Regions from separate parts of the Pseudarthrobacter sp. NPDC092202 genome, predicted to be linked through region 1. Evidence: predicted binding sites of a transcription regulator. Region 1 holds the regulator's gene; the other holds the start of a gene.

Region 1 (7,055 bases):
GCCTTCTGGCCGTTCCGCCCCAAGCTGGTCCCGGAGGACGAGCGCGAGCCCGAACTGGTGACCGGGCTGGAGGGGCAGAAGGGCCTGTGGCGCGCCACCGGATCCCTGGTCTCCAGGCGTCCTCGCGCGGTCTGGATCGCCTCGGTCCTCCTGCTGCTGGTGGCGTCCGCGGGCGTACTGCAGCTCAAGGCCAACGGCGTCCCGCAGACGGACGTGATCCTCACAGCCTCCAACGCTGTCGACGGCCAGGACGCCCTGGCCCGGCACTTCGACGCCGGCAGCGGCAGCCCCGCCGTCGTGGTTGCGGACCAAGGGAAGGCGCAGGAGGTGCTGGATGCGGTGAAAGCGGCCGACGGCGTGGGGGATGCTTACCTGCTGGCGCAGGGCAGCGTACCAGTCACCGGAGCCCCCGGCGCTCCCAGCGCCCCCGACGTCCGCGACGGCAGGGTGCTCATCAACGCCACGCTGAATTCCGCCGCGGACTCCTTGGAGGCCGAGGAAGCGGTCAAGGCCCTGCGTGTAGACGTCAAGGCCGTGGACCCGGAGGCCCTGGTGGGCGGGGTGACGGCGACCGCGCTGGATACCAACACCACCGCCCAGCGCGACCTGGTGATCATCATCCCCGTGGTCCTGGTGGTTATCCTCTTCATCCTGATGCTGCTGCTCCGCTCAGTCCTCGCGCCGGTGCTGCTGGTGCTCTCGGTGGTGCTGTCCTACGCGGCAGCCATGGGAGTTTCGGCGTTCGTGTTCAACAACATCCTGGGTTTCCCGGGCGCTGATGCCACCGTTCCGTTGTTCGGTTTCGTGTTCCTGGTGGCACTTGGGGTGGACTACAACATCTTCCTGATGAGCCGGGTCCGGGAGGAGTCGCTGAAACACGGCACCCGGCCCGGCATCCTTCGCGGCCTGGGCGTCACCGGCGGCGTGATCACCTCCGCCGGCGTGGTCCTGGCCGCCACCTTCGCCGCCCTGGGCGTCATCCCCATCATGTTCCTGGTGCAGCTGGCCTTCATTGTGGCCTTCGGCGTGCTGCTGGACACCGTACTGGTGAGGTCGCTGCTGGTGCCGGCCCTGGCCTACGACATCGGCCCGCGCATCTGGTGGCCCAGCAAGCTGGGGCGGCAGGCGGTTGGGGAGCGTCCGGGCCGGGCTGAGGCCCTGTTGGAGGAAACGCCGGCTCGATAGACTGCCTCTGCGCCCGCATGGACGCGGAACTCAAAGGAGAGATGCACCATGACCGAGAACCAGGAATCCCCGGCCGAGCAGCCCCGCAAGGGAAGCACTGCCCCCGGGCTGGAGGGCGAGGGCGGGCAGTACGTGGACGGCGACTATGGCGATGCCGGTGCCGTGGGGGAGCCGGCCGGCAACCTAGGGGACGGTGAATACCCGGACGGGGACTACGGTGAAGCCGGCACGTCCGGCGCAGCCCGGGAAGCGGGCGCGATCCGGGAAGAGCGGGACCCCCTGCACGGCCGGCGCGACAGCGAGCGGTAGCACCTCAACACAAAGCAGTACGGCGGCAGGTTCTCCAACAGCGAAAGCGGAGAGCCGCCGTCGTCCGCGTTTAAGCGCGGAAATCCGCGCCAGTGCTGGCAGCTGCGCGGTTCCCCGCGCCAACCAAACGACGAAGTTGAGCGTACCTCGCTCAACTTCAGATTGACATCAATCGCGTGCTGAGTAAAGTTGAGTGCAGAACGCTCAATAGCGGGCGCCAACCAGTTTCCAAGGAAAGAAGGAAGCAACACATGTCACGTGCAGTAGGTATCGACCTCGGAACCACCAACTCCGTCGTCTCCGTTCTCGAAGGTGGCGAGCCCACCGTTATTGCCAACGCCGAGGGTGGCCGCACCACGCCGTCCGTCGTTGCATTCTCCAAGTCCGGCGAAGTCCTGGTGGGCGAGATCGCCAAGCGCCAGGCCGTCAACAACATCGACCGAACCATCGCCTCGGTGAAGCGCCACATGGGCACGGACTGGACCGTCAACATTGACGAGAAGAAGTACACCCCGCAGGAAATTTCCGCGCGTATCCTCATGAAGCTGAAGAACGACGCCGAGTCCTACCTGGGTGAAAAGGTCACCGACGCCGTCATCACCGTTCCGGCCTACTTCAACGATGCCGAGCGCCAGGCAACCAAGGAAGCCGGCGAAATCGCAGGCCTGAACGTCCTGCGCATCGTCAACGAGCCCACCGCGGCAGCCCTGGCCTACGGCCTGGACAAGGGCAAGGAAGACGAACTCATCCTGGTCTTCGACCTCGGCGGCGGTACCTTCGACGTCTCGCTGCTGGAAGTCGGCAAGGACGAGGACAACTTCTCCACCATCCAGGTCCGCGCCACCGCCGGTGACAACCGCCTGGGCGGCGACGACTGGGACCAGCGCGTCGTTGACTACCTGCTCAACCAGCTCAAGGTCAAGGGCATCGACCTGTCCAAGGACAAGATCGCCCTGCAGCGCCTCCGCGAGGCAGCCGAGCAGGCCAAGAAGGAACTCTCCTCCTCCTCCAGCACCAACGTCTCCCTCCAGTACCTGTCCGTCACCCCCGACGGCCCGGTCCACCTGGACGAGCAGCTGACCCGCGCCAAGTTCCAGGACCTCACCAAGGACCTGCTGGAGCGCACCAAGAAGCCGTTCCACGACGTCATCAAGGAAGCCGGCATCAAGCTCTCCGACATCGACCACATCGTGCTCGTCGGCGGTTCCACGCGTATGCCCGCCGTCTCCGAACTGGTCAAGGAACTGGCCGGCGGCAAGGAGCCCAACAAGGGTGTGAACCCGGATGAGGTTGTAGCCGTTGGTGCCGCCCTGCAGGCCGGTGTGCTGAAAGGTGAGCGCAAGGACGTCCTGCTGATCGACGTCACCCCGCTGTCCCTCGGCATCGAAACCAAGGGTGGCGTGATGACGCACCTGATCGAGCGCAACACCGCCATCCCCACCAAGCGGTCCGAGACCTTCACCACGGCGGACGACAACCAGCCCTCCGTTGCCATCCAGGTCTTCCAGGGCGAGCGCGAGTTCACCCGCGACAACAAGCCGCTGGGCACGTTCGAGCTGACCGGTATTGCTCCGGCTCCGCGCGGCGTCCCGCAGGTTGAGGTCACCTTCGACATCGACGCCAACGGTATTGTCCACGTCTCCGCGAAGGACAAGGGCACCGGCAAGGAACAGTCCATGACCATCACGGGCGGCTCCAGCCTCTCCAAGGAAGACATCGACCGCATGGTCAAGGATGCCGAGGAGCACGCAGCCGAGGACAAGGCCCGCCGCGAGGCAACCGACACCCGCAACACCGCCGAGCAGCTCGCCTACTCCGTGGACAAGCTGATCGCCGACAACGCCGACAAGCTGCCTGAAGAGGTCAAGACCGAGGTCCAGGCCGACGTCGACGACCTCAAGAAGGCACTCGAAGGCACCGATGACGCCGCGGTGAAGGCAGCCTTCGAGAAGCTGCAGGCTTCCCAGGGCAAGCTGGGCGAGGCCATCTACTCCCAGGCCGGCTCACCCGACGGCGCCACCGGCGCTGCAGGTGCTGAAGGCGCTGCGGGTTCCGCTGCCGGTGACAAGGCTGGCGACGAGGACATCGTTGACGCCGAGATCATCGACGAAGACGAAGCGAAGAAGTAATCATGCCCCATCACGGTAACGAGGAAGAGCACACTTCCACCGGCCAGGACAGGCACGACGGCGAGCCGGTCATCCGGGACAACCGCAAGGTTGACCCGGTGACCGGGCAGGCCCGGCACCCGGAGGGCGGCCACCATGAAGGCGGCCAGGGCGCAGGTTCGGCTTCCGCCGGGCAGGATTCCGACGGCGACGCCCTTGCCCAGGCCGAGGAAATCCTCAACGGCGTGGAGGTGCCGGCGGAGGAATCCGTGGCGCAGGGCGCTGCCGCAGCGGGCTCGGCCAACGCAGAGGCAGCCGAGCTGCGGAACGACCTCCTCCGGCTGCAGGCCGAGTACGTCAACTACCGCAAGCGCGTTGAACGGGACCGCGCCGTGGCAGGCGAGATGGCCGTCATCGGCGTCCTGAACTCACTGCTTCCGGTCCTGGACGACGTGGACGCGGCCCGCCAGCACGGCGACCTGGCCGACGGACCGTTCGCCGCGATCGCCACCAAGCTGGAGAACGCGCTGAAGACCTACGGTTTGGTCCGCATCGACCAGACCGGCGTGGAGTTCGATCCCACGATCCACGAGGCCCTGATCCAGCAGCCCGGCGAGGACATCGAGGTTGACACCGTCAGCCAGGTGCTCCGCTCCGGCTACAAGTCAGGCGACCGGGTCCTCCGCGCAGCCCAAGTGATTGTGGCCGTTCCGGCTTAGCATTACTCCCATCGAGATGACAGTTCGCGGCAGTGATTCGACAGAACATTGGCGCGAACTGTCATCTCGGCACAAATTCTTGAAAGGAAACGCCATTGGCTAGCCAGGATTGGGTGGACAAGGACTTTTACGCGATCCTTGGTATCGCCAAGGACGCTTCCGACGCCGACATCAAGAAGGCGTACCGGAAGCTCGCGCGGCAGCACCACCCGGATACCAATGCGGGCAATGCTGCCTCGGAGAAGAAGTTCAAGGACATCTCCGAGGCCTACTCCGTGCTCTCGGACCCCGATGAGCGCCAGCAGTATGACGCCATCCGGGCCATGGGCGGCGGTGCCCGGTTCGCACCTGGCGGAGCCGGGGCGGGCAGCGCCGGCTTCGAGGACATGTTCGGCGGCCTGTTCACGGGCAACACCGGGCGGCATGCGGGCGGGTTCAACCCCTCCGCCGGCGGCATCCCGCCGGAGTTCGCCGATCTGTTTGGCGGCGGCTTCGGCCAGAGCGGATTCCAGCGGACCCCGCAGAAGGGTGCGGACCGCACAGCTTCCACGAGTATTTCCTTCGCCGGTGCCATCCGCGGCACCACCATCGGCCTTCGGGAGCCCAGCGGCGAAGTGATCGACGTCCGGGTGCCCGCCGGCATCAAGGACGGCCAGAAGGTCCGCGTGCGGGGGAAGGGCCAGCCTGGCGCCGCCGGCTACGGTGACCTGGTGGTGTCGGTCGCTGTCCAGCCGCATGCGTTCTACACGCGCGACGGCGACAACCTCCGGATCCACGTCCCCGTCACCTTCCCCGAAGCTGCTTTGGGAGCAGACATCGAGGTGCCCACCATCGACGGCGAAAAGGTGCGGGTCCGTGTTCCGGCCGGTACGCCGTCGGGCCGCACCCTGAGGGTCAAGGGCAAAGGCGTGAAGACGTCCAAGGGAACCGGCGACCTGCTGGTGACCATCGACGTCGCCGTCCCCAAGAACCTGAACAAGGAAGCCGAAGCCGCGGTCAAGGCATTTGCCGAGGCCACGGCCGGAGCCGATGTCCGTGAGGGCCTGGCCGCCAAGGCCCGGTTGTAGCAGGGGAGGTGTGCTGTGGACGTCAGTGCTGACCAACCTATCTTCGTGATTTCGGTCGCGGCTGAACTTGCGGACATGCACCCCCAGACGCTCCGGCAGTACGACCGCCTGGGCATCGTCTCGCCCAGCCGTGCCCCCGGCAAGTCCCGCCGCTACTCCCAGCGGGACATCAACATGCTCCGTGAGGTGCAGCGGTTGTCCCAGGAAGGCGTCTCGCTGGAGGGGATCAAGCGGATCCTGGAACTGGAGAACCAGGTGGCCGCCCTGCAGAGCAGGGTTGCGGAACTGACCGAGGAACTGGGCCGGCGCCGGCAGCCGCTGGACGCCCGGATCTTCGCTGCGGGCGCTGCGGGCGACGTCGTGAGCCTGGCACGCGGCCAGCGGCCACGCCCGCGCTCGCAGGCTGTGGTCCTGTGGCGGCCTCGCGCCATCGGCAGGTAAGTACAACGCCACGGGTACGGGCAGGAAATAGAGTACCCACTACTCGTGACCCCTGGAGCCCCTGGAAACTTCAATGGAACCATTGCTGGATCAGCAGCAGTGGTTCCAAGGTTTCTGGGGGTTTTTCCATGTGTGGTTTCGCTTTTTGCCGCCCTGCCGCTGGGGTTCACCGATGAGCCCGGGGATGGAGTCGGTGGCAGCGTTCAGCGGCTCGCTTCCCGGCCAGATGCTGCTGGCACTCGGACAAACGGTGGTGGTGGTGTGCGTCTGCTTCGACATGGTGCGGGCGCTGTCTGTCCCGAGGTCCCACCGTCGCTACCTGGCCAGCACGGTGTTCCGTACCCTGGCCATCCCGTCCATCGTGGTGAATGGCCTGACGGTGCTCATCGCCCTGGTGCTGTGGTCCTGGATCGATGTGGTCATGGGCATGTTCGTGCTGGTGGCCATCATCTTCCGCCTCCACCACGACAAGGACGAGGACAACTGGTGGAAGGGCAAGGGCAAGAAGTTGGCCCGCTGGGCGCGCCGGCAGTTTGCCGGCCGCACCTCCGCCGCTCCTGCGATGGGGTAGGCGGCATCGGGGCTAAGCGCGGTAAAGATCCTCATAAAGGTCCCGGACACGGGACCTGATGTCGTCCCGCACCAGGCGCATGCGCTCCATCCCCTCGATGCCGCGCTCGGAGGGCTCGTCGGTCTCCCACACCTCAAAGCGCGTTCCCTCGCGGGGCTCGAGCTTCGCTTCCGTTCCCAGCACGATCACCGCATCCACAACGTCCAGGACGTCCACCGTGACCGGCTTGGGGTGTTCGCTGCTGATGTCGATGCCCAGTTCGGTGAGCGACTCCACGGCCTGGGGGTTCAGGGACTTCCCGGGTTTGGTGCCGGCCGAGTACACGGTGACGTTCCCGTTGGCCAGCTGGTTCATCAGGCCGGCGGCGAGCTGGGATTTTCCGCCGTTCTTGCTGCAGACAAAGAGGACGGCCGGTTTCTTGGACGCGGGTGGCTGGTGGCTGGGGTTGGACATGGTGCTGCTCCGGAGGTCGGTGTTCAGTGTCTGGATCTAGTTGCTGCCGGAGCGGCCGTGGGAAAGCCCCGTGGGAAAGCCCACCAGGACAGGCTCGGGGGATGCACAGCAGCCGGCATCGGGCTGGGCGGCGGATGCGGCGGGGACGTCGCAGCTGGTGCCGGCGTCCGTGGAGCAGACGCCGGTCTCGGGCAGTTCCAGC
Region 2 (7,055 bases), 120 kb from region 1:
GGACCCGCCGTCCGCTTTGGCACGCTCCCCCTGCCTGCGCCCTCCCGCGCACGGAACCGGAGAGCGCTGGCTGTGCCAGCCGCAGCCGCCACCGCCCTGCTGCTGATCATCGGGGCGGGACTGCTGCGAGATCCCTACACCTCCGCCCACAGCAGGCTGGCAGTACCCGGGTGGTCGCTTCCCTTTGGAGCCGATGCAAGCGGACGCGATTTGCTGGCACGGGTGGGGCACGGTGCGGTGGGAACCCTGGGTACCGCGCTCCTGGTGGTCCTGGTGTGCCTGGCAGTGGGGATCGCCGTCGGGCTGTTCCCGCTTGCTGCCGCCGGCCCCCTGGAGGTCACCAATGCCGCGCCGCCCATCCTGGCCGGCCTGGTGGTGGCGGCACTCATGGGCCCTTCAGCACACGGGGCTGCCCTTGCCGTCGCGGCAGTCAGCTGGGCTCCGCTGGCGGCCCATACGGCAGCGCTGGCGCAGGAGGCCAGGGCACAGCCTTATGTGCAGATCCTGCCGGTGCTTGGGGTGGGACGTGCCCGGATTATGCTGCGCTACATCCTGCCTGCCGTTGCGCAACCACTGCTCCGCCACGCAATGCTCCGCCTGCCGGGCATCGCGCTCGCCCTGGCCGCGCTGGGTTTCCTGGGCCTGGGTCCCCAGCAGCCGTCACCGGAGTGGGGACTGATCCTGGCCGAAGGCATCAATTACGTCGAGCGGGCACCGTGGGCTGTGCTGGCCCCGGCGTCAGCGCTGGTCCTCGCCTCGGTGCTCGCCGTCAGCCTGGCCGGTACCGGCCGGGATGTCAGGCCTGCCCGGCCGCGTGCGGCCCCGGCGCGAGAGGTCCCAGCCGGCGTTTCCGGGAACGGGCTACGCCGTGCGGATACCCCTGATGCCAAATAGCAGCAGAAAGCCCGCTGCCTGCTCCGTTTCCGGTGCGGGCAGCGGGCCCAATAACTGAAGTCAACCCCTGCGGTCCAACGGGACCGGGAGCCGAAAAGAAGCGCTGCACTGGTCCAAAGACCAGGATCCATGTACTGGGTCCACTGGTGCTGCGGCGTCACCAGGGCTGCCCCGTTACGGCAACAGCACCTTGCGACAACTAGCCGATCCGACGGGTGTCCACCTCGTCGTCGTCTTCTTCCAAATCATCCGCGTACTTATCCACATAAGCCGAATAGTCAGGTTCGACTGGCTCATTCGCATAATGGCTCGTCGCACGACTGCCCGGGCCCGTCAGCTCACGCTGAAGTGCCGAGTAGTCAGTGTTCGGGGAGTAGTACTTGATGTCCCGAGCCTGCTTGGTAGCTTTTGCCTTTTGACGGCCGCGCCCCATGGCGTGACCCCCTTTTGTACTTGGACCGGAGGTGGTCACCTTGGCGTAGGTGAGGCCCCGGAATGTTTGGTCAATTTGTCGTACACCTAGATTACATGCTTTCGACTGCCCCCGCTTGCCACGCGCGGCCCCCGAAGGTGGCGTGGGTTACCATCAGGGCGCCAAACCGCGGGTTTCCCGCTTTTTTCTTCGGTAGAGTCGCTAAAACATCTGTTGATATCCGGGCAGCGGGCTGTCCGGCCGCTGCGCAGAGAACCAGGAGGATGCACTACGTGAACCACCAGGACGTCCCGCCCAAGCCGGCCTCGCCGCCCACGGCTGGCCTGCCGCGCATGCCTGCACCCGCAGCCGAACCGGTCCTGCACCCGCGCATGGAACCGCAGGCCGGACCTGCAGGGCGCCCCGGGAGGGTCAACGGGCGGATGCTGTGGATAGCAGTGTTCGTCGTTGTGCTGCTGGCGGTCATCGGCTCCCTGGTGTGGCTTGCCCTGTGGCTGAACTCCAACCAGGATCCGGAAACTTCCGGGAGCGGCGGTGCGGGCGTGCTGGAAACCACGGTGACGCCTCCCGCCACAGCGCTGCCCCTGCCGCGCGAGGGGGTCCCGCCCGCAGAATTTGCGCTGGGCGACTGCTTCAAGGATTTCGATCCCGAGGCACTGGCATCCACCGTGGTGGCATGCGACACCGGCCACTCGGCCCAACTCGTGGCGCTGTTCCGGTACCCGGAGGATGATTCGTATCCCGGCGCCGAGGCACTGAAGGCCAAGGCGCTCGAAGCGTGCCAGGCTGCCCGGCTGGGACCGGCCGCGAACGACTACGACCTCAACTACGAGCGCAGCTTCCCGAGCACCACCAGCTGGGAATCCGGGGACCGCAGGGTGGACTGCTACGTGACGGCGCCCGGCGGCAACGTGATCAACGCAAGCGTGCTGCCCTAGCGGCCACACCGCCAGGGCAGCACGCCTGCCTTCTTGTCCTTCCGGTCGGCCTAGTCCTTGCGGCGGACGGAGAGGCCGCTGCTGCGCCCTTCCGCGGCCGGGAGGTCGGTTCCGGCTGCGGTGAGTTCCCCGACGTCCGCTGCCGTGTCCACCAGCACCGTGTCGCCGTCGCTGATGTCGCCGGCCAGGATGGCCTTCGCCAGGCGGTCGCCGATCTCGCGCTGCACCAGGCGGCGCAGCGGGCGGGCACCGTAGGCGGGATCGAACCCGGAGAGGGCGAGCCAGGCCCGCGCGCCCTCCGTCACCTCGAGCGTAAGGCGTCGGTCGTGGAGGCGGCGGCCCAGTTCGTCCACGTGCAGCTCCACGATGTGCGCCAGCTCTTCGACGGTGAGGGCATCGAACAGCACCACCTCGTCCAGCCGGTTCAGGAACTCCGGCTTGAAGGATGCGTTGACGGTGGCCATGACGGCGTTGCGCTTGGCGTCCGCCTCCAGGGTCTGGTCAACGAGGAACTGGCTGCCCAGGTTGGAGGTCAGCACCAGGATCACGTTGCGGAAGTCCACGGTGCGGCCCTGCCCGTCGGTGAGCCGGCCGTCGTCGAGCACCTGCAGGAGGATGTCGAAGACTTCCGGATGGGCCTTCTCCACCTCGTCCAGCAGCACCACCGAGTAGGGTCGACGGCGGACGGCTTCGGTGAGCTGGCCGCCTTCCTCGTACCCTACGTACCCTGGAGGCGCACCCACCAGCCGGGCCACGGAGTGCTTCTCGCCGTACTCGGACATGTCGATGCGCACCATGGCGCGTTCGTCGTCGAACAGGAAGTCCGCCAGCGCCTTGGCCAGCTCGGTCTTACCGACGCCGGTGGGCCCCAGGAAGAGGAATGATCCGGTGGGGCGGTTGGGGTCGCTGATGCCGGCCCGTGCGCGCCGGACGGCGTCCGAGACTGCCGTGACGGCCTTTGCCTGGCCGATCAGCCGCCTGCCCAGTTCCTCCTCCATGTGGAGCAGCTTCTGGCTCTCGCCCTGCAGCATGCGCCCGGCCGGAATGCCGGTCCAGGCGGAGATGACCTCGGCGATGTCGTCAGCGGTCACCTGTTCGGCAACCATCTGCGTGGATTTGTCCACGACGGCGGCCTCGGCCTCCGCGGCAGCGCTCAGCTCGCGCTCCAGGGCAGGAATCTCGCCGTAGAGGATGCGGGAGGCCGTTTCCAGGTCGCCTTCGCGGGCGGCCTTGTCGTAGGCGCTGCGCAGTTCATCCAGCTTTGCCTTGAGGTCGCCCACGCGGTTCAGTCCCGCCTTTTCGGCTTCCCAGCGGGCCTTGAGGGCGTTCAGCTCCTCTTCCTTGTCCGCCTTGTCCGCCCGGAGCGCCGCCAGCCGTTCAACGGACGCGGCGTCCTTTTCGTCCTGGAGGGCCAGCTCCTCCATGGTGAGCCGGTCCACCAGCCGCTGCAGCTGGTCGATTTCCTCGGGCGCCGAGTCGATTTCCATGCGGAGCCGGGACGCTGCCTCATCCACCAGGTCGATGGCCTTGTCCGGCAGCTGGCGGCCGGAAATGTAGCGGTTGGAGAGCGTCGCGGCTGCCACCAGGGCGGCGTCCGCGATGGTCACCTTGTGGTGCGCCTCGTACCGCTCCTTCAGGCCGCGGAGGATGCCGATGGTGTCCTCCACGCTCGGCTCGCCCACGTACACCTGCTGGAACCTGCGCTCCAGGGCGGGGTCCTTTTCAATGTTTTCCCGGTACTCGTCCAGGGTGGTTGCACCGATCAGCCGCAGCTCGCCGCGGGCCAGCATGGGCTTGAGCATGTTGCCGGCGTCCATGGATGAGTCGCCGGTGGCGCCGGCGCCCACCACGGTGTGGATCTCGTCGATGAACGTCACGATCTGGCCCTCGGAGTTCTTGATCTCCTCCAGGACTGCCTTGAGCCGCTCCTCGAACTCGCCGCGGTACTTGGCGCCCGCCACCATGGATGCCAGGTCCAGGGCGATAAGGGTCTTGCCGCGCAGGCTCTCCGGCACGTCCCCGGCCACGATCCGCTGGGCCAGGCCCTCCACCACGGCGGTCTTGCCGACGCCGGGCTCGCCGATGATCACGGGGTTGTTCTTGGTGCGGCGGCTCAGGACCTGGACGATCCTTCGGATTTCCGCGTCCCGGCCGATCACGGGATCAAGCTTGCCGGAGCGGGCCATGGCGGTCAGGTCCGTGCCGAACTTTTCCAGCGACTGGAAGGTGTTTTCCGGATCCGGGCTGGTGACCTTGCCGTCGCCGCGGACACCCGGCAGGGCGGCGAGCAGCGCCTCGTGGGAGGCGCCGGCGTCGCGCAGCAGGCGGGCCGCGGCATCGTTGCCGGCCGAGATCCCCAGGAGGAGGACCTCGGTGGAGACGAAGGTATCGCCCAGCCGATCCGCTTCCTCCTTGGCATTCTGGATGGCCTGCAGTGCCGGGCGCGAGAGCTGCGCCTGCTGGCTGGATCCGCCTGAAGTGGCCGGAAGCGCCTTGATGGCGCTGCTCGCCTGCACGCTGACGGAGTCCGGGTCCGCGCCCGTGGCGCGGAGCAGCGCCACGGCGACGCCTTCACGCTGGTCCATCAGCGCCTTGAGCAGGTGGGCCGGCTCAACCTGCGGGTTTCCGGCCGTGGAGGCGTTCATGGCCGCAGCCGAGAGAGCCTCCTGGCTCTTGGTGGTGAATTTGACGTCCAAAGAGAGCTCCTTCCGGGGGCAGTTTTTATTAACTTGAGTCTACTACGCTCAACTTTGGTTTTGTGTCGTTCCTGACGACTGTTTGCCTACAGCGAAACAGCTCCACGCGGCGGCCGACAGAGGCGACAGACCCTAGTCCTGTATGGCGGCGGTTTGGCCCTAGGCTCGGCCCTTACAGCGGGTAGACGGACACTGCCGCGGCCTTGACCACCAGGTGCACCGTCATTCCCGGCAGCAGCCCCAGATCCGTCAAGGCGGCCGGCGTAATGTCAGCCGCCAGCCCGCCGCCCCGCACACGGACCTGGTCCCCATGCGGCTCCAGGTCCGTGATGCACACCGGGAAGGAGTTCCGGGGGCTGCCGTGGGCGGCGGTGAGGAACACCGAAACGGCCGACGGCGGGAACACGGCCACGGCGGGCCGGCCGGCGGGGACCGGGTCCTCGCTGTGCCCGGCAATGTGCAGGCCCTGGCCGGTCAGGATGCCGTCCCCTGCAGCCGTTCCGATGACGAAATTGAGGCCGGCCAGCCCGGCCGCGAACGCGCTGCGCGGCTTCTGCAGGACCTGCCGGGTGGGGCCTTCCTCTGCAATCCGGCCGTTTTCCAGGATGACCACCCGGTCGGCGAGCATCAGGGCGTCCAGGACATCGTGGGTGATGATGATGGCCTGCCGGTCCGCCAGGATGCGCTTGAGCAGGCGCCGGAGCAGCGGGGCCGAATGGATGTCCAGCGCGGCCATCGGTTCGTCCAGGAGGAGAAGCCCGGGATCCGCCGCGAGCGCACGGGCCACCGCCACGCGCTGCGCCTGTCCGCCGGAGAGTTCGGCGGGACGGCGGTCCGCAAGGTCCCCGGCTTCAACGTCGGCGAGCCACCGCACCGCCTGCTGCAGTGCCTGGCGTTTCGGCGTCCCCGCGCTCCGCGGGCCGAAGGCCACGTTCTCGGCGGCGGTAAGGTGCGGGAACAGCAGCGGCTCCTGGGCCAGCAGCGCCGTCCCGCGGCGATGGGGAGCGGTCCACCGCGGCTGCCCTTCGCCCAGGCGGAACAAGGTCCGGCCGTCCAGCTGGGCCTCACCCCTGTCCGGCCGCACCAGCCCGGCGATGACCGAGAGCAGGGTGGACTTGCCGGCGCCGTTGGGACCCATCACTGCCACCGTCTCCGCGGGGCCGAGCGAAAGGGCGGCGTCGAAACCGCGCCTTTCCACGGCTGCCTTGAACGAGAACGTCACTGGACGCCACCGCCTGCGCCGGCAGCCGTCGTCGGCCGCTCCCCCGAAGCCTGCTGGTTTCGCACCTTCCCGCCCGGGCGCCGGTAGGCCAGGGCCACCACCGCGATGGCTACGGCCACCAGCACCAGGGAAAGCGCGACGGCGGCGTCCGGGTCAGTCTCGCGCTGCAGGTAGATTTCGAGCGGCAGGGTCCGGGTCACCCCCTGCAGGCTGCCCGCGAACGTCAGCGTGGCACCGAACTCCCCGAGGCTCCGGGCGAAGGAGAGGACCGCCCCGGAGGCCAGCCCTGGCAGGACCAGCGGGAGCGTGACGCGCCGGAACACGGTCCCGGGCGATGCCCCGAGCGTCGCTGCCACCGCCTCATAGCGCTGGCCGCCGGTCCGGAGGGCGCCTTCGAGGCTGACCACCAGGAACGGCAGGGCCACGAACGTCTGGGCCAGCACCACGGCAGTGGTTGAAAACGCGATCTGCAGTCCCAGCACCTCGATCGTCCCGCCCAGGAGTCCCTGCCGGCCGAACGTGTACAGGAGCGCGATGCCGCCCACCACCGGCGGCAGGACCAAAGGGAGCAGCACCAGCGCGCGCAGGATCCCCAGCAGGGGAAACGTGCCGCGGGCCAGGACCACCGCAAGCGGGACCCCAAGCACGATGCAGAGGGCGGTACTGGCCGCGGCCGTGCGGAGGCTCAGGCCCAGCGCTGCCAGGGCTGGGCCGGAGGTGACCAAGGGGATGAAGTTGGCCCAGTCGACCCGCGCCACCATGGCCACGAGCGGGAGGACCACCACCAGTGCCGCCAGGACTGCAAGGGCATACAGCCAGCGGGGAACGCCGGTATACCCGTTGCGGGCCGGCTGCCAGCCATTCATCTGCCG

Evidence for each region. The regulator HspR, encoded in region 1, represses chaperone genes until heat shock. The targets are predictions, from matches to a motif close to AAGTTGAGTCNNNNNGACTCAACTT.
Region 2: clpB (ATP-dependent chaperone ClpB) is a predicted target of HspR. The motif match lies at 4,992-5,016, and genes of this name have one in related genera.

Annotation. Positions count from the first base shown of each region.
Region 1 is NZ_JBIVRG010000005.1:55,381-62,435, forward strand. It holds gene ACIQF4_RS10145 (MMPL family transporter) at 1-1,185, shown strand, start outside; gene ACIQF4_RS10150 (hypothetical protein) at 1,234-1,494, shown strand; gene dnaK (molecular chaperone DnaK) at 1,746-3,623, shown strand; gene ACIQF4_RS10160 (nucleotide exchange factor GrpE) at 3,626-4,321, shown strand; gene ACIQF4_RS10165 (DnaJ C-terminal domain-containing protein) at 4,417-5,388, shown strand; gene ACIQF4_RS10170 (heat shock protein transcriptional repressor HspR) at 5,404-5,829, shown strand; gene ACIQF4_RS10175 (hypothetical protein) at 6,014-6,400, shown strand; gene ACIQF4_RS10180 (low molecular weight phosphatase family protein) at 6,413-6,853, opposite strand; gene ACIQF4_RS10185 (FAD-dependent oxidoreductase) at 6,890-7,055, opposite strand, start outside.
Region 2 is NZ_JBIVRG010000005.1:178,167-185,221, reverse strand. It holds gene ACIQF4_RS10745 (ABC transporter permease subunit) at 1-894, shown strand, start outside; gene ACIQF4_RS10740 (DUF3073 domain-containing protein) at 1,094-1,327, opposite strand; gene ACIQF4_RS10735 (septum formation family protein) at 1,591-2,265, shown strand; gene clpB (ATP-dependent chaperone ClpB) at 2,316-4,961, opposite strand; gene ACIQF4_RS10725 (sulfate/molybdate ABC transporter ATP-binding protein) at 5,134-6,183, opposite strand; gene ACIQF4_RS10720 (ABC transporter permease) at 6,180-7,049, opposite strand.